3 regions of the Parendozoicomonas sp. 2304DJ65-17 genome follow, and region 3 is predicted to be linked to each of the others. Evidence: predicted binding sites of a transcription regulator. Region 3 holds the regulator's gene; each other region holds the start of a gene.
What was found. The regulator LexA, encoded in region 3, represses DNA repair genes until DNA is damaged. The targets are predictions, from matches to a motif close to TACTGTNTANNTANACAGTA.
Positions count from the first base shown of each region.

Region 1: the regulator LexA is predicted to act here: its motif matches at 2,365-2,384, upstream of recN (DNA repair protein RecN).
Region 2: the regulator LexA is predicted to act here: its motif matches at 2,378-2,397, upstream of recA (recombinase RecA).

Region 1 is NZ_JBYVJV010000002.1:394,756-399,862, reverse strand. Features, by position in the region: gene ACY2RR_RS06765 (tetratricopeptide repeat protein) at 1-393, shown strand, start outside; gene ACY2RR_RS06760 (hypothetical protein) at 396-1,541, shown strand; gene grpE (nucleotide exchange factor GrpE) at 1,596-2,201, opposite strand; gene recN (DNA repair protein RecN) at 2,405-4,090, shown strand; gene ACY2RR_RS06745 (hypothetical protein) at 4,173-5,107, shown strand, end outside.
Region 2 is NZ_JBYVJV010000008.1:73,189-78,295, forward strand. Features, by position in the region: gene ACY2RR_RS18305 (protein kinase family protein) at 1-829, opposite strand, end outside; gene ACY2RR_RS18310 (2'-5' RNA ligase family protein) at 1,183-1,743, shown strand; gene ACY2RR_RS18315 (CinA family protein) at 1,806-2,309, shown strand; gene recA (recombinase RecA) at 2,536-3,585, shown strand; gene recX (recombination regulator RecX) at 3,623-4,045, shown strand; gene ACY2RR_RS18330 (hypothetical protein) at 4,209-4,949, shown strand; gene ACY2RR_RS18335 (2-dehydropantoate 2-reductase) at 4,921-5,107, opposite strand, start outside.
Region 3 is NZ_JBYVJV010000003.1:132,280-137,386, reverse strand. Features, by position in the region: gene nagZ (beta-N-acetylhexosaminidase) at 16-1,059, opposite strand; gene ACY2RR_RS10050 (L,D-transpeptidase family protein) at 1,108-1,581, opposite strand; gene ACY2RR_RS10045 (TetR/AcrR family transcriptional regulator) at 1,582-2,229, opposite strand; gene lexA (transcriptional repressor LexA) at 2,405-3,028, shown strand; gene ACY2RR_RS10035 (SulA-like leucine-rich domain-containing protein) at 3,057-3,497, shown strand; gene ACY2RR_RS10030 (hypothetical protein) at 3,512-3,976, opposite strand; gene topA (type I DNA topoisomerase) at 4,102-5,107, opposite strand, start outside.

The sequences.
Region 1 (5,107 bases), on a different contig from region 3:
CTGCTGGACGCCATTTATGGCTTGGGCCACCAGAACTACGAGAGCGAGAAGTTTGAGAAAGCGCGCAACATAATGCGCTACCTCTGCGTTCAGGATCATACCAACCCTGAATATTTCGCGGCTTTGGGAGCCTGTGAGTATCGCCTCGAAAACTATCAGGCGGCACAGATGATCTTGGAACAAGCCGTGGAAATGGATATGACCGACCCACGCCCTGTACTCAATCTGGCTCTGTGCATGATTAAGAACAAAAACAAAAAAGACGCCAAGATCTACATGCAGGTGGCAGAAAAAATGGCGTCAGATAAGAACGAATTTTCCCGTGAGTGGCGCTTGGCCAGCAGAATTCTGGAAGGTTCCGGCAAGAAAAAGCAGAAAGGCAGTGAGGGCTGAGTATGGCAGGCGGCATTGATGGAGGCGTAGGCGGCCAGCCACGCATACAACCGGGAAGCCCGGGATCAGTCCAACAGACAGATGAAGTTCAACGATCGGACGGAACTAACCGGGCCGGATCGGATAATCTTTCTGTCAGCCATACGCAAGGGACTGATGCCGCCAGAAAATCCAGTCCAACAGCTGGGATACCTGAGCCAAACCCTGAAGCCGCGGCTTACCTGTCCTCCCTTAACCCTTCAGAATTATCAGCACTTCTAGCCGGCCTTAATGCCGAAGTCAGCCAGACCAATGATGAGCTGGCAATCTCTAACGCTGAAGCCAAAAAGGCTGACGTAAAAAAGATTCAGGACGAAAGAAAAACCGAGCTGGAAGAGCTGAGAAAAGAACGGCAGGAAGCACAAAACCAGGGTAAGTGCGCCAAAGTAAAACTAGCCTTTGCTAACGTTTTCAGTTTCGGTATAGCCGGTGCGGCTGGTTACGGTAAGAAGATGAACGCCGAATACGACAAAGCTATGCAGAAAGTCGCCATTATCGACCTTCAGCTCAACGGCCTTGTGGACACACCACCACCAACACTATCTCCTGAATTGCGAGAAGTCGTTGACGAGTTCAGTAAATACTCCCCTTTTGAACGGATTTCTGACAAGCCAAAAAAAGACACAATAAACCTTCTTCACAAAATGCGTGCCGAAGACCGTATTGATGAAAGCACCTATCAGGCCATGACAGAACTCGTTTCCAAGCACAGTTCCAACGAGGGCAATGTCTGGCAAAAAAACGGGGAGATTGCATTCTTCAAAGATGTTGTGCTTCTTCAGGCACAAATTGATGCCGGTGAAGAAGCTTCAGCAGGCACCCTGCCTGAAGTTCCACCCTCAACAGATGAAGGTGTACCGGCAACAGATATTACTGAAAACTCTCCAACCGAAGGCACCACGGAAGCCACACAAAATACTGCCTCTATTCCAGCAGAGTCTACGGCAGAAGATGACGCACGCTGGCTGGCTGAATTTGAAGCCCTGATGCGTGAGCAGGAAAAAGAGATGAACGAGATTATCGCCCAACTTGAAGACGGGCAAAACTCAACAACGCAGGCTGCACAAGACGCCTACGATGTTGCATCTTTCCGCTTCACCAGCGGATAAAAAACGGGAGTTTCTGTACGAAACTCCCGCTCTTCAAACTTCAAAGGCAATCAATCAGGGTGCTTTAGCAACTACAACCATTGCCGGACGAACAACACGCCCGTTCAGGGTGTAACCCTTCTGAATAACATCCATAACAGTGCTTGGCTCCATATCCGGGTTTGGAACCATGGTAATTGCCTGATGGAAGTTAGGGTCCAGAGGCTCACCAACTGGGTTTAATTGCTCAACCTGATGCTTAGACAGAGTATCCACAAACAGCTTCAAAGTGAGCTCCATACCTTCACGCATGGCATCATGGGAACCATCGCTGGACTCAACACTTTTCAGACCATTTTCCAAGCTGTCCACGACTGGAAGCAGGGATTCAACAAACTTATCCAGAGCAAACTTGTGAGCCTTCTCAACATCCTGCTGGGCACGACGCTTAACATTCTGGGCTTCGGCAACAGCTCGTAGAGCCTGCTCTTGAGCCTTGGTCAGGTCATCCTGAGCACGAACAAGCTCGTTCTGCAGCGCAGCAAGGGAATCTTCTTCCGCGGCAGCATTTTCGCTAGTAGTGCCTTCTTCAACAGTTACATCCTCTGCAACTGCTTCTGCTGCTTCAGGAGCTACGGTTTCTTCAACCTGCTCACCGGCTTTATTTTGATCTTCAGTCATCCTGCAACTCCCATCCTGCAGCTGGGCTCCTTAGTGAAGGAACAGCATCGCGCAACGGTTCATAAAAAACTATGGCGCATATATTGGGGACTCCCCCGGAACATTCAAGGGGATTTGTAAGGATTTTTCAGATTAAGGGATTGAACTCACCGCCCTTGCCGATTACTGTATAAATAAACAGGTACATAGTCGGGACTCCTCCCATGCTCACCCATCTGTCTATCAGCCATTACGCCATTGTGGATCAACTCGACCTTGAGATCCCCAAAGGTATGACCGTTATTACCGGTGAAACCGGCGCTGGCAAATCCATTATGCTGGATGCTCTTTCTCTAACCATTGGAGTCAGAGCAGGTAATGACTGCGTTCGCCCAGGCTGTGAGCGGGCAGATATTCGGGCAACTTTTGATATATCCAACCTTCCTGAAGCCAGCAAGTGGTTGCAAAAGAAAGAACTGGATATTGATGACGAATGCATTCTACGACGGGTGATCACCAAAGAAGGTCGTAGCCGAGGCTATATTAACGGCACACCCTCCCCACTTTCCGATTTACGCCAGATTGGAGAAATGCTGGTTGATATTCACGCCCAGCATGAACAGCAATCCTTGCTTCGCCCAGCTACCCATCAAAAACTTCTGGATGAATACGCTGGCTGTGCAGAACTTGCCACGAAGACTTCTCAGCTCTGGCAAGAGTGGAAACACCAGAAAAACCTACTCGAAGAATTGAAAAACAGAGGGCAGGAGCAGAACGCTCGTCTTCAACTACTTCAATATCAGGTTGAAGAGCTGGATCGCCTTTCTATTTCTGAAGGGGAAGTTGAAGAACTTGAAAGCGAGCAGAAGCAACTCTCCAATGCTGAAACCAGTTTGCATACCTGCCAGCAGGTTTTAAACCTGTGCTCAGAAAACGACAGTGGTAACGTTCTTCACAGCCTAACTCTATGCCAGCAATTACTGGTTGATCTTGGGCTGGATATTCCGGCGCTACAGGACACCATAGAAATGCTTTCCACCGCACAGATACAGGTGGAAGAAGCTATTGGTGAGATGAATCGGTTTGTAGATAACTTTGAGGCAGATCCTGCTCGTCTGGCCGATATTACTGAACAACTGTCAGCGACTTATACCCTGGCGCGCAAACATCATGTGCAGCCCGATACCCTGCACAGTTTCCATACGGAACTGCAACAGGAGCTTGAAGGCCTGCAGTGCAGCGATGAAAAGCTGGAAGAGATGGAACAGACACTTTCAACTCTGGAGCAGGATTACTTCATTGCAGCGAAGAAACTGACGGACAAACGAACCAAAGGCGCTGGAAAGCTCAACAAAGCTGTTAGCAAACATATTCACGAACTGGGTATGCCGAAGGGTAAATTTGAAGTCGAGCTCAATACCCAAGAGACAACTCCTCGCAGTCAGGGAATGGAAGATATTCGCTTTCTCGTCACCACCAACCCCGGTTCAGCTCCAAAACCTTTGGATAAAGTTGCTTCTGGTGGTGAACTGTCCCGGGTCAGCCTGGCTATACAGGTAATTACCGCCCGCACTTCCGGCATTTCTACTCTGGTATTCGATGAGGTCGATGTGGGTATTGGCGGCGGTACAGCAGAAATTGTCGGCCGTTTGCTGCGAGAGCTTGGCGGACAAGGCCAGGTTATGTGTGTGACCCACCAGCCACAGGTGGCATCACAGGGCCACACTCACCTGCATGTCAGCAAGAAACTGGGAAAAAACAGCACCAGTACCAGAATATCAACTCTTAAAGATGACAGCCGCACTCAAGAAGTAGCCCGCATGCTGGGAGGGCTAGAGATCACAGACCAGACCCTTGCACATGCCCAGGAGATGATTACCCGCTCCACTCCTGCAGAATCTGTTGCCTGAACTAACACTCTGGTTAGCATAATTTCCTTCCCTCCTCTGTCTAACAAGCTCAGTTCACGACTTGATAGACAAGAGGGAGACCATGGGAAACAAACACCTCAAGAAAGCACTCACTTTCTTTGCAGCCTGTGCGACTGCATCGCTACTTGCCTACGCCAATGGCGATTTCGAAACCGCTAAAGAGGCCTTATCCCAAGAAGTTGCCCGATGGGCAGAAATCATCCCTGGCAATGGCCCGACAGATTCAACCGAATTTCTGAAATTAAGACGTCTGCAAGATTCTCATAAAGACACAGACAAGGCTTTAGCTGGCCATTTCAATAAGCTGGACCAAGAGCAGTTTGAAATCTTTGATGGTGCCAAAGCCATAGTCAATGAAGTGGTCGCTCAAGAGGACTGGAAGAAGGGTATCAATAAAGCAATCAGTGCGAGAGAGCCAACAAGCGCTAAAAAAGCTCTTGCCTATAACAAGAAAATGAGAACAAAGCAGACCTCACAGGAACAGTCATCGTCTATTTCAACTGGCACAGGCTCTTCAGGTGAAACTAACACAGGAGCAACTGGCGGCCAGAGTCTTGATCAAAGGCTGGACCTTCTTTCTGAAGAATTGCTCGAACTTGATCACAATGAGGAATATTGGAGAGTTCGAAAAGCACGCTCAAGACTAGATTTTGATAAACAGTTTGTTCGAGAAATTATCAATGTCGACAACGTGCCAAAGGATGTCATTAATACTTTTGCAAAGCGTCTTTCTGAAGCCTCAAAACACAAAGAGAGCGTAGGGGATTTTTCAAAGATATACGCCGAGGTAATTATGCTGCACATCTACCTGAACCCTGAGCGTGGCTTAGGAGATATTTCTCTGGGTTTGCCAAAAGAAAAGTCTTTCATCAATACAAGCACTCATAGCGGCATGAGCAATATTATTACAGGTTCAGAAGCCAGCAGCGCCGAGGCCCATAAGGGTAGCCTTGAACAGGTTCTTCTCGAACATGGTGCCCTTAATCAGCTCATGGC
Region 2 (5,107 bases), on a different contig from region 3:
TTTCCATGTCAGTGGTTACATTGATATAGCACTGTTTATCATCCGTTATAGCCCCACCAAGTGTATGTATAAGAATGCCAGCCCCCCAGCTATCACTGCCAATGCTGTGTGGTGTTCCTTCAACGACCTCTGGAGCTATATGCTCTGGTGTTCCACATATCTTTGCTTCATTTTGATCAGTAGGGCATACAAATGCAGGATCGCAGAGAACCCACCTGTTGTGAGTATTCAGCAGATAATTACCCATGGAAACATCACGGAAAAGGAATCCAGAATCGTGTACAAAAGCCAAAGCCGAAGTGCATTCTGCTGCGGCCTTCATCTTCTCGATATCAGCCATCCCCCTCTTATGGGCAGCGTCTAAGTCAGTCAAGCAGCATTCCAAAACAAGAAGAGTCCTGTGTGGGTTGCTATGACACCCATACAGATTTACAAAGTTTTGCCCTTTTAGCAGGTCTAAATAAAATATTTCCGGGTTTGTCCATTCAAGGTTGTTGTCCGTTGAGGGAAGAACCTGTTTCATTGCCACTTTGCTTCCTTCACTGTCAAGCGTAAACCTGTACACATCACCAAAAGAGCCTCTGGCTATAGGAGTTATCTTCTCTGTTCTATTGGTTCTTCGTGATTCAGCTTTGACGACTTCTTGCTGATAAGCCTCAACGATTCTGTATATACCACCTTTGGTAGCGACTTTCTCATCAACATTTCTGATTTCCGACAGTCGTACATAAGTCACCAGGCCTTGATATCCGCAATAAAGTCCGCCGGCAACAGAGCAGCCTGTTACTGTTGCCCATGTCTTCCAGTGCTCTGAATCCGCAATGGTCATGACTCCACCTACCAGTGCGGCACCAGTACAGGCGAGTACGCCCCATTTACCAAAGCGATGAAAGGCAAGTGGCGGATCGGGCTGAACAAGGTGCTGCTGCAAAGAATGCTGAGGGTGATGAGTTTCAGTAGCTGCTGTTTGCATGACAAGTTTCCCTGGCTAGAAACCTGCGTACTAAAACAGCTTGCAAGCATTTAATTAATAACAATCCAGTTAGATGAAATAACTTTGGCAAACAGCGGGGCTGGTATAACGATTATTGTGGTGTACTCCTTGTATCTTTGCAGGTCTTGTTGCATTCAGGAGAAATCATTACCCTTTGGTACCCGATGTTTACCCCTTTGTGGTTCTGAGTGACAAATAATAAATATTATGCCGAAGGGGACTGCTCATCTCTGTCTATCCTGCTGCCGGAAGTGGATGAAATTTTTGGGCATTATCGCAAGATCTTCGACCCAAGATCCCAGCAGGGTAGTGAGGCTCATATCAGCCTGTTTTATCCTTTTCTGCCCTTGGAGCAATTAAACCCTCAACGTTTACAGGGGCTGATTGAACTACTGGCAAACTGGCCTTCAATGCAGCTTGAGATTGATGGGCTTTGTGGGTTTCCGGGGGCGCTTTACCTTGGTGTGGAACCTCACAATGAGTTACTTCGCTTATTTCGTGCGATTTGTCAGTTATTTCCAGACCTTCATCATTATCGAAACCCTTGGCAGGGCGATCCTGTCTTTCATGTCACTATTGCCCGTGGTGACAATGTTATGCAGCTTCGGGATATAACCAGTGACCTTGTTCCCCAGTTGGAATCTTTACCTTTGACTCTGAATGTTCGGGAGGTGGCTCTGTGCCTGAAAGAAAATGGTTGCTGGAGAACGGCTGAGCAGTTTCCTCTTCTGCCGGTTGCGGAGATTTAAGAGAACGGGCAATGTTACTGATTCTGAAACAGCTAGCCTTTTGAGCGCCAATTTATGGGAATATGATGGTGACAGACACAATTCTTCAAACTCTGGCAGTTCAGGCTGGGGAAGTCTTTCTCAAATCAGGCCAGAAAGTGATAACTGCAGAGTCCTGCACCGGCGGCGGTATTATGAAAACCCTCACCGATGTTCCGGGCAGCTCCCTATGGTGCGAAGGTGGCTTTATCACCTATACCAACAGAGCCAAGCATCGTTTTCTAGGAGTGCCAAATGCTCTGTTTGAGCAGGCTGGAGCAGTCAGTGAAGAGGTTGTGCTGGCGATGGCCAGTGGGGCATTGAGCCATAGTGACGGAACATTGTCTGTGGCTGTCAGTGGTGTGGCCGGGCCGGATGGTGGCTCTGAAGAAAAGCCTGTAGGCACTGTCTGGATAGCCTGGGGACGAAAGGGTTTAGAGCCGGTTGCAAAGAAATTTCTGTTCTCCGGAGACCGTGAAGCAGTAAGAAACCAGAGCATTGATACTGCGATTAAAGGCCTGATGAAACAGTGTCAGCTCAATAAGTAACCATTCAAATCACTTTCCTTTTCTGGAAATTGGATAAAACTATGCGCTTTTCAAAAGATGTGTTTTAATACTGTTTATGTATACAGTATTTTGTGTTTGTTCATACAGTATTTAAACCGACAACTTCTCAGGTGAGTTTTCAAGTCAGTGACGTTTTCAGAGCGTGGCTGACAAAGATGTTCGATAAGCGGAAAGCAACCGGGATAATTGCGAGTGAGGTGAGAGAATGGATGACAACAAGAAAAAAGCGCTGAGTGCTGCGCTTGGCCAGATCGAGCGCCAGTTTGGTAAAGGCGCTGTTATGCGCATGGGTGACCAAAAGCGGGAAGCGATTCCTGCTATTTCTACCGGTTCCCTGCAGCTGGATATCGCTCTGGGTATTGGCGGATTGCCTAAAGGTCGTGTTGTTGAAATTTACGGACCAGAATCTTCTGGTAAAACAACCATGACCCTCAGTCTTATCGCTGAAGCCCAGAAAACCGGTCACACCTGTGCCTTTGTTGATGCCGAACACGCTCTTGATCCTGATTATGCTGGCAAGCTCGGTGTTGATGTTGATGATCTGTATGTTTCCCAGCCAGATACCGGTGAACAGGCTCTGGAAATCACCGATATGCTGGTGCGTTCTAACGCCGTTGACGTAATTATCGTTGACTCCGTAGCCGCTCTTGTTCCCAAGGCTGAGATTGAAGGCGATATGGGTGATTCCCATGTAGGTCTGCAGGCACGTTTGATGAGTCAGGCTCTGCGTAAACTGACTGGTTCTATCAAGCAGGCCAACTGCCTGGTGATCTTTATCAACCAAATCCGTATGAAGATCGGGGTTATGTTCGGCAACCCTGAAACCACTACCGGTGGTAATGCCCTGAAGTTCTACTCTTCTGTACGTCTGGATATCCGTCGTACCGGTGCAGTGAAGCAGGGTGATGAAGTCATCGGTAACGAAACCCGGGTGAAGGTAGTGAAGAACAAGGTTTCTCCTCCCTTTAAGCAGGCAGAATTTCAGATTCTCTATGGTCAGGGCATTTACCATATGGGTGAAGTCATTGACTTGGGCGTGAAGCTGAAATTGGTTGAAAAGGCTGGTGCCTGGTATTCCTACAAGGGCAGCAAGATTGGTCAGGGTAAGGCAAATGCTGCCCAGTACCTGACGGATAATGCCGCTATCGCTCAGGAAATCGAAGGTGAAATCCGTCGTCAGCTGCTGAACCTTGAGCCTGCTGAAGAGAAAGCCGGCGATAAAGGTAAGAAGAAAGAAGAACTGACTCCAGCCTGATATGTCTGAAGAGCAAATACTGCTGAGGCGCGCAGCCATGGATTTGCTGTCGCGCCGCGAGCACTCTCGTAAGGAACTCTCCGGTAAGCTTCGGGCTCGCGCAGAAAGTACTGAAGATCTTGAGGGGGTGCTGGATCAGCTCGAAGAAAATAATCTGCTCTCTGATGAACGGTTTGTAGAAAGCTATATTCGCTCTCGCATTGGTAAAGGCTATGGTCCTGTTCGCATTCGTCAGGAGTTGCAGCAGAAAGGCGTTGAAAGCGAAGTGATTCATCTGGCTTTGGAAGAGTCAGAGACTGACTGGTATGAGCTGGCTCAGGAGAGTCGCAGACGAAAGTTTGGTGATGGCGCGCCAATCGATAATCGGGATCGTGACAAACAGATGCGTTATTTGCAGTATCGCGGTTTTGATATGGATGCGATTCGCGCAGCTTTCGAAAGCTCTCAGAGTGATTGGTAAAAGCTCACTTTAAAAATTGCTATCTCCCTCCCAAAGCGGAATGTCGTGCCTGACCTTCCGCTTTTTTATGCACTCTTCGTAAGCCACACCTTTGCATTTCTTTTCTTTTTTGGTCAAAGAAGAGTGATAATGTAAAAAGAAAAATAAACAAAAAGGGTAAGCCATGCCTGTAATGTTGGTGATACCTGTCTCCAGGGAGTTGGAAACACGTTGTCAGAAATACCTGTATCGGGTTGAGGAAGAAGCCCGGGCTGACTCCCGCCGCCTGTTGTCGGTTATGACTCTCGCCATTGAAGAATCTCTGAGTATTGTTGTACTGGATATTCTTGAATACGCAGGACTGGGGCGTTCCATTTATACCATTGCCAGTGTTACTGAGAAGGCGGTGTTGAAAATTGCTAATGCCATTCTCAAACGGGTGATTCGACAGATGACACTCGAACATCATTTGCTGGCTGCTGAATATATGAAAGGTTTTATCCGGCTTTTGGACCATCCTCTGGAAGGACGGCAAACCTGTCTGGTTATTCCAATGGAGCACGAGCATGCTGTTGGTATTCTGGAAATGATTGAGCGAACCAAGTTTGATGCGGAGGGGCTGGGTCAGGAAGAGGTTTCTCTCCATCTGGGCAGGCTTTTGGATGCCTGGCTGAATGCTGTTCTGGAGCAGCCCCTGGCGATGCTGAATCTGGACTCCATGGCCAGTCGTATTGCAGAGAAAAGTATTCACACGGCCCGTGCAACGTTACAGAAAGCGTCCTCCGTCGCGTATCGTCATGTCTCGACGGAGCAGAAACAGAAGATTGGCGAGTATCTTGGCAAGTTCTTTGTCAGTGATGACACCCAGATTGAACTGGGTGACCAGAATATATCAATCACTGAAATTGCTGCTCACGCTGTTTGATCTGCTGGTAAATATGGTCGTTGGCCGGAGTGGCGATATTATGTTTTTGGCCCAGATTGATGATCTCGCCATTGAGGTCATCAATTTCGGTGATCCGCTTTTTCTGCAGATCATGCCACATGCTGGAACGGGCTTCCGGATCAATTTTCAGCATGGTG
Region 3 (5,107 bases):
CAAAACCGCCACTTATCACAACTTTAAAGCTTGCAAACTATTAATAATTTCGGTTCTGCGGGTGCTGGATTCCAGCTCCTGCCAGGAGATAGAGGAAGCACCTCTCATCCTCTCAAGCCGTTTTTTCCTTTGAGGATTTTCTGGCAGCTGAATCCTGCCCTGCTCTAGAGCTGAGATTACCTGATCAACACTTTCAGGGTTATTACACAGTAGTATCGCATCGCATCCTGCCAGCAATGCTTTCTCTGATCGCTGGACAATATCTCCGGCAACACTGGCTCCGGCCATGTTCAAACAATCACTGAACACCGCACCTTCAAAGTTAATATCTTCGCGCAAAACTTTCTGCAACCAGTATTCAGAAAAACCTGCAGCCTGATCATCAACAGTGGAAAAGCACACATGTGCTGGCATCACTGCATCCAGCCCTTTTGGAACCAACTTACGGTAAGGCAAAAGATCTTCTTCAATCTCAGCAAATGATCGGCAATCAACGGGAAGTGCAATATGAGAATCAACACCGATCCCACCATGGCCAGGGAAATGTTTGCCTACAGCAGCCATTCCTGCTTCATGCAGCCCAGAGATAAAAGCAGCCGCCAGCTTGGAAACAATCTCAGGATCTGCAGAAAAACCACGATCACCAATGACCCGGCTGATGCCTCGATCAAGGTCCAACACAGGAGAGAGGCCAAGATCTATTCCAGAAGCACGAAGCTCACTGGCCAACAGCCATCCTGTTTCATGGGCAAGAGAGATAGCCTGGTCAGAATCTTTTCTCCATTGTTTACCGATCACTCCCATCGCAGGAACCTGGGTAAACCCATCAGTACGAAAACGCTGAACCCTACCGCCTTCCTGGTCTGTCATTACCAGAATGTCTGAATTTATCGAACGTATTTCTTCAATAAGATCAATAATTTGATTCCTGCGTTGAAAGTTTCGGGCAAAGAGGATAACCCCAACTATGGCGGGGTGAGTTAAAAGATGTCTTTCCCTGTCCGTCAGCTTTTGACCTTCCAGATCAAATACCAGCATCCCTTCAAGACAATCAGACATGTAAGACCTCTGCACAGACATTGGATAGGAGTTCAGGTTTATCGCATTCTACTGGTGGATGTTGACAATCATCCCGGGGCAGGTCAATGGATACAGCTCAAGAAGATCATCACAATTCATGCGAATGCAGCCGTGGGAAAGAGGAACTCCCATCGGCTCGGAATCAGGTGTTCCATGGATATAGATATACCGGCGCTGGGTATCGACATCACCCAGACGATTAAATCCGGGTTCTTTGCCGCAAAGCCAGAGAATCCGACCCAGCACCCAGTCCCTGCCCGGCTGTTCGCTGTGAAGTTCGGGGGTCCATATTTCTCCGGTAAAACGACGCCCTTTCAGAACCGCATGCGAAGGCAGATCATCACCAATTCTTGCCCGGATATAATGCTTGCCCAAAGGAGTTTGCAGACTGCCACTTAACTGCCCTGCCCCATTTCGACCGGTAGACACAGACCATTGCCGAACAACTTCATCCGTTTTGAAAGTCAGTAGTTGTTTGCCAATATCGACTGTGATCGACATTTACTTCTCCAGTTCAGCGGGTTGCGGAGCACGCATCCCGGATACCAGGAATGGAGCTAAACGCTTCAGGGTATCTTCAATAGTGGCTGTTGTACCATTTTCAGCTTCACTGATGGCATTGAGGGTGTCGAAGTCCGACATGGTGAAAATAACAGAACCCATCATAAAGTTAATACGCCAGTACAGTTCATTTTCTGGCAGGTCTGGTGCAACCTTAACCAGCAGGCGGAAATAACGGGTAAACACGTGACCGTAAATAGCCTGAAGATGTTTGCGCAAATGCCCCTGTGCCTGAGCATAGGCTAAAGCCAGCAGCCTCATAAAGACTTTCAGGTCATTCTGCCCTCTGGGTTTTACCCGCAGAACCTCGGTAAAGAGCATACTGATAAGCTCTTCCAGACCGGGCTCCTCACCTGCACTCTCAATTTGATCCAGGCGTTTCCCCAACCCTTCAGCAAATGGATCAAGAAAACGGGTGAAGACAGCTTGAATAAGTACGTTTTTCGAGCCAAAGTGGTAGTTCACTGCTGCCAGATTCACTTTTGCACGACTCGTGATGGTTCGAAGAGATGTTTCTGAAAACCCCTTTTCGGCAAACAGAGACTCTGCTGCATCCAGAATCCGTTCTACTGTGTCTGCTTGTGCCATTGGTTGAAACCCCACTCGAACAAAACAAATGTTTTAAACACATGTTTTATTCAAACACCGTTCCTGTCAAGCACAACCCGTTTATTCCTGCCTAATTTCATACACGGTTTGTTGCAGAAACAAAAAAGCTGTATATAATCACAGGTACTGTATAAAAACACAGATTGATAAAATTATGATCAAGTTGACCAAAAGACAATCCGAGATTCTGGATGTCATCAAGAGTCACATTGATGAAACAGGCTTTCCTCCCACCCGTGCGGAAATTGCCCGTCAATTGGGTTTCCGGTCTGCCAATGCGGCAGAAGATCATTTAAAAGCCCTTGCCCGCAAAGGCGCTATTGAAATTATTCCCGGAACATCCCGCGGCATTCGCATTCCAGCTGACGCTGCCAATGAGTCGCAGGAACAACCTGCGGAATCCGGCCTTCCAATCGTCGGACAAGTTGCCGCAGGTTCACCCATCCTTGCTCAGGAACATATCGAAAACCACTGCACCCTCTCCCCCGATTTCTTCCACCCAAAGGCTGATTATCTGCTCAGAGTAAAAGGCATGAGCATGAAAGATATTGGCATTATGGATGGTGATCTGCTGGCCGTGCACAAGACCACAGACATTCATAATGGCCAGATTGTTGTTGCCCGCCTGGGAGAAGAAGTGACAGTCAAACGTTTTGAGCGCAAGAAAAACATTGTCTGGCTCCACCCGGAAAACAGCGACTTTGAACCTATCAAAGTTGATCTGTCTCATGAGCATCTGGAAATTGAAGGCTTGAGCGTCGGCGTCATTCGTCACTGACACCAACCCAGCACGGCAGGATTACACCATGCAGACTCAAAATACTCTTTTTGAAAACTGGTCCAATACCACAGAACAATCTTCCTCAACTGCTATGGAAGAGCGTATCAGTGAAGTTATCCTTCCGTCACTGGGATTTAGCATGGCGGCACTGGTTGCGCCCATGCTGACACAGTTAAGCAGAAGTCATGACCATCGCTGGCTCACTCTGGTTTGTACGAACCTGCAAGCCAAGGACATAGCCCAATGGCTGAAAACTACCGGAGTTGTTATTAATAACCTTCTTTTGCTCACCGCAGATAATAATGAAGGCTGCCTGAAACTCAGCAACAAAGTCCTTGCTGCAGGTAACAGCCACACAGTTATCAGCTGGACTCACGGTATTGATCAAGATGCCATGGCACAACTTGAGCAGTCAGCCTCTGCCGGGGATTGTGCCGGTATTATTATCAGACAACGCAAAGGTTAAAACTAAAGGAGTTATTACCACTCCTGCAGCTGCCCTCGTACATCCTGCACCAATTGGCGTACAGAATTGATAGTCTCAGCTTCATTCCCACGAGAACCAGCTCCGGAAGAGCTGGCAATCACATTAACAGCCTGTGCTTCAGGCAATTCTACCGTTAACTGAGCCAGTTTGAAGTCCTCAAAAACAGGGCCCAGCCACCCATGCTCAACAAGGTTTCTTATCTGCTGAATACCGCCGGAAAGAACATTGCGCTCTCTCAATAAGCGTTCTGCTTCAGCAAGCTCCACAGGTTTACCGACCTGCACTAAGCTGGCTTCCAGGATTTCTCCTGCAAGACCACTCACCACACCATGAATATGAAAAAGAAAAGCCTGTCGAAAACTCTCCCGACTGATTCCCTGCTCGGATTTCATGGCATTCAGCGCTGATTGCGCCATCACCAGTTTGCTATTAGTAAAACTCTGCAACTTCTCGTTCATGCCATACCCCTCTCCAAGTGCATGCAGAGTATCGTTATCAGGTACAAATTTCAGCCTTTATAACGATACAAAAAAAGATGGCCATGCAGAAATGCATGGCCATCTTTTCAATCAAGAGAGATCAGTTATTTCTTCTTACGCTTATCCCTGATATCCCACTTTCCATCAACGTAAAAGGCTTGCCAGCCGCTGGCCTTACCATCCACCTCAGTCATAACGTACTGCTGCTTGGTTTTACGGCTGTAGCGCACCATTGTTGGGTTACCATCAGGATCTGCAACAGGTGCAGACATCAGGAAGTGATACTTCTTATCGATAGCATCCTTGTGGGGCAGAAGCTCCTTAATCAGTGGCGCTCGGGTTTCCCGGTTCTTCGGGAACTTACTGGCGGCCAGGAACAGTCCGGAAGCGCCATCACGGAGGATGTAATGATCCTCAACTTTCACGCACTGAAGTTCCGGCATAGGTACCGGATCCATCTTTGGTGGTGCAGCTTCACCACTCTTGAGCAGCTTGCGGGTGTTCTTACACTCTTCAGCAGTACAACCAAAGTACTTACCAAAGCGGCCAGATTTCAGCTGCATATCCGCGCCGCACTTGTCACATTCAATAACCGGGCCTTCATAGCCCTTAATCTTGAACTGACCTTTCTCAATCTCATATCCTGAACAATCAGGATTGTTACCACAAATATGGATCTTCCTCTGCTCATCCAGAAGATAATTTTCCATAGCTGTAGAACAGACCGGGCAACGGTGCATGGCGCGCAGCGCGTTTACTTCGGCGTTTTCATCATCCGCATTAATGGCTTCATCGCCATGAACAAGGTTCATAGTTTTCTTGCAACGTTCTTTGGGAGGCAACGCATAACCGGAACAACCCAGGAATACGCCTGTGCTTGCAGTACGGATCTGCATAGGACGCGCACAGTCAGTGCACTCAATATCTGTCATTACAGGCTCATTAGCCCGCATACCGCCTTCTTTCTGCTCAGCCTGTTCCAGCTTGCTACTGAAATTCTTATAAAAACCGTTTAACAGATTTTTCCAGTCAGATTCCCCATTCGCCACATGGTCGAGATCCTCTTCCATATTGGCGGTGAAGTTGTAGTCCAGAAGGTCATGGAAGTTT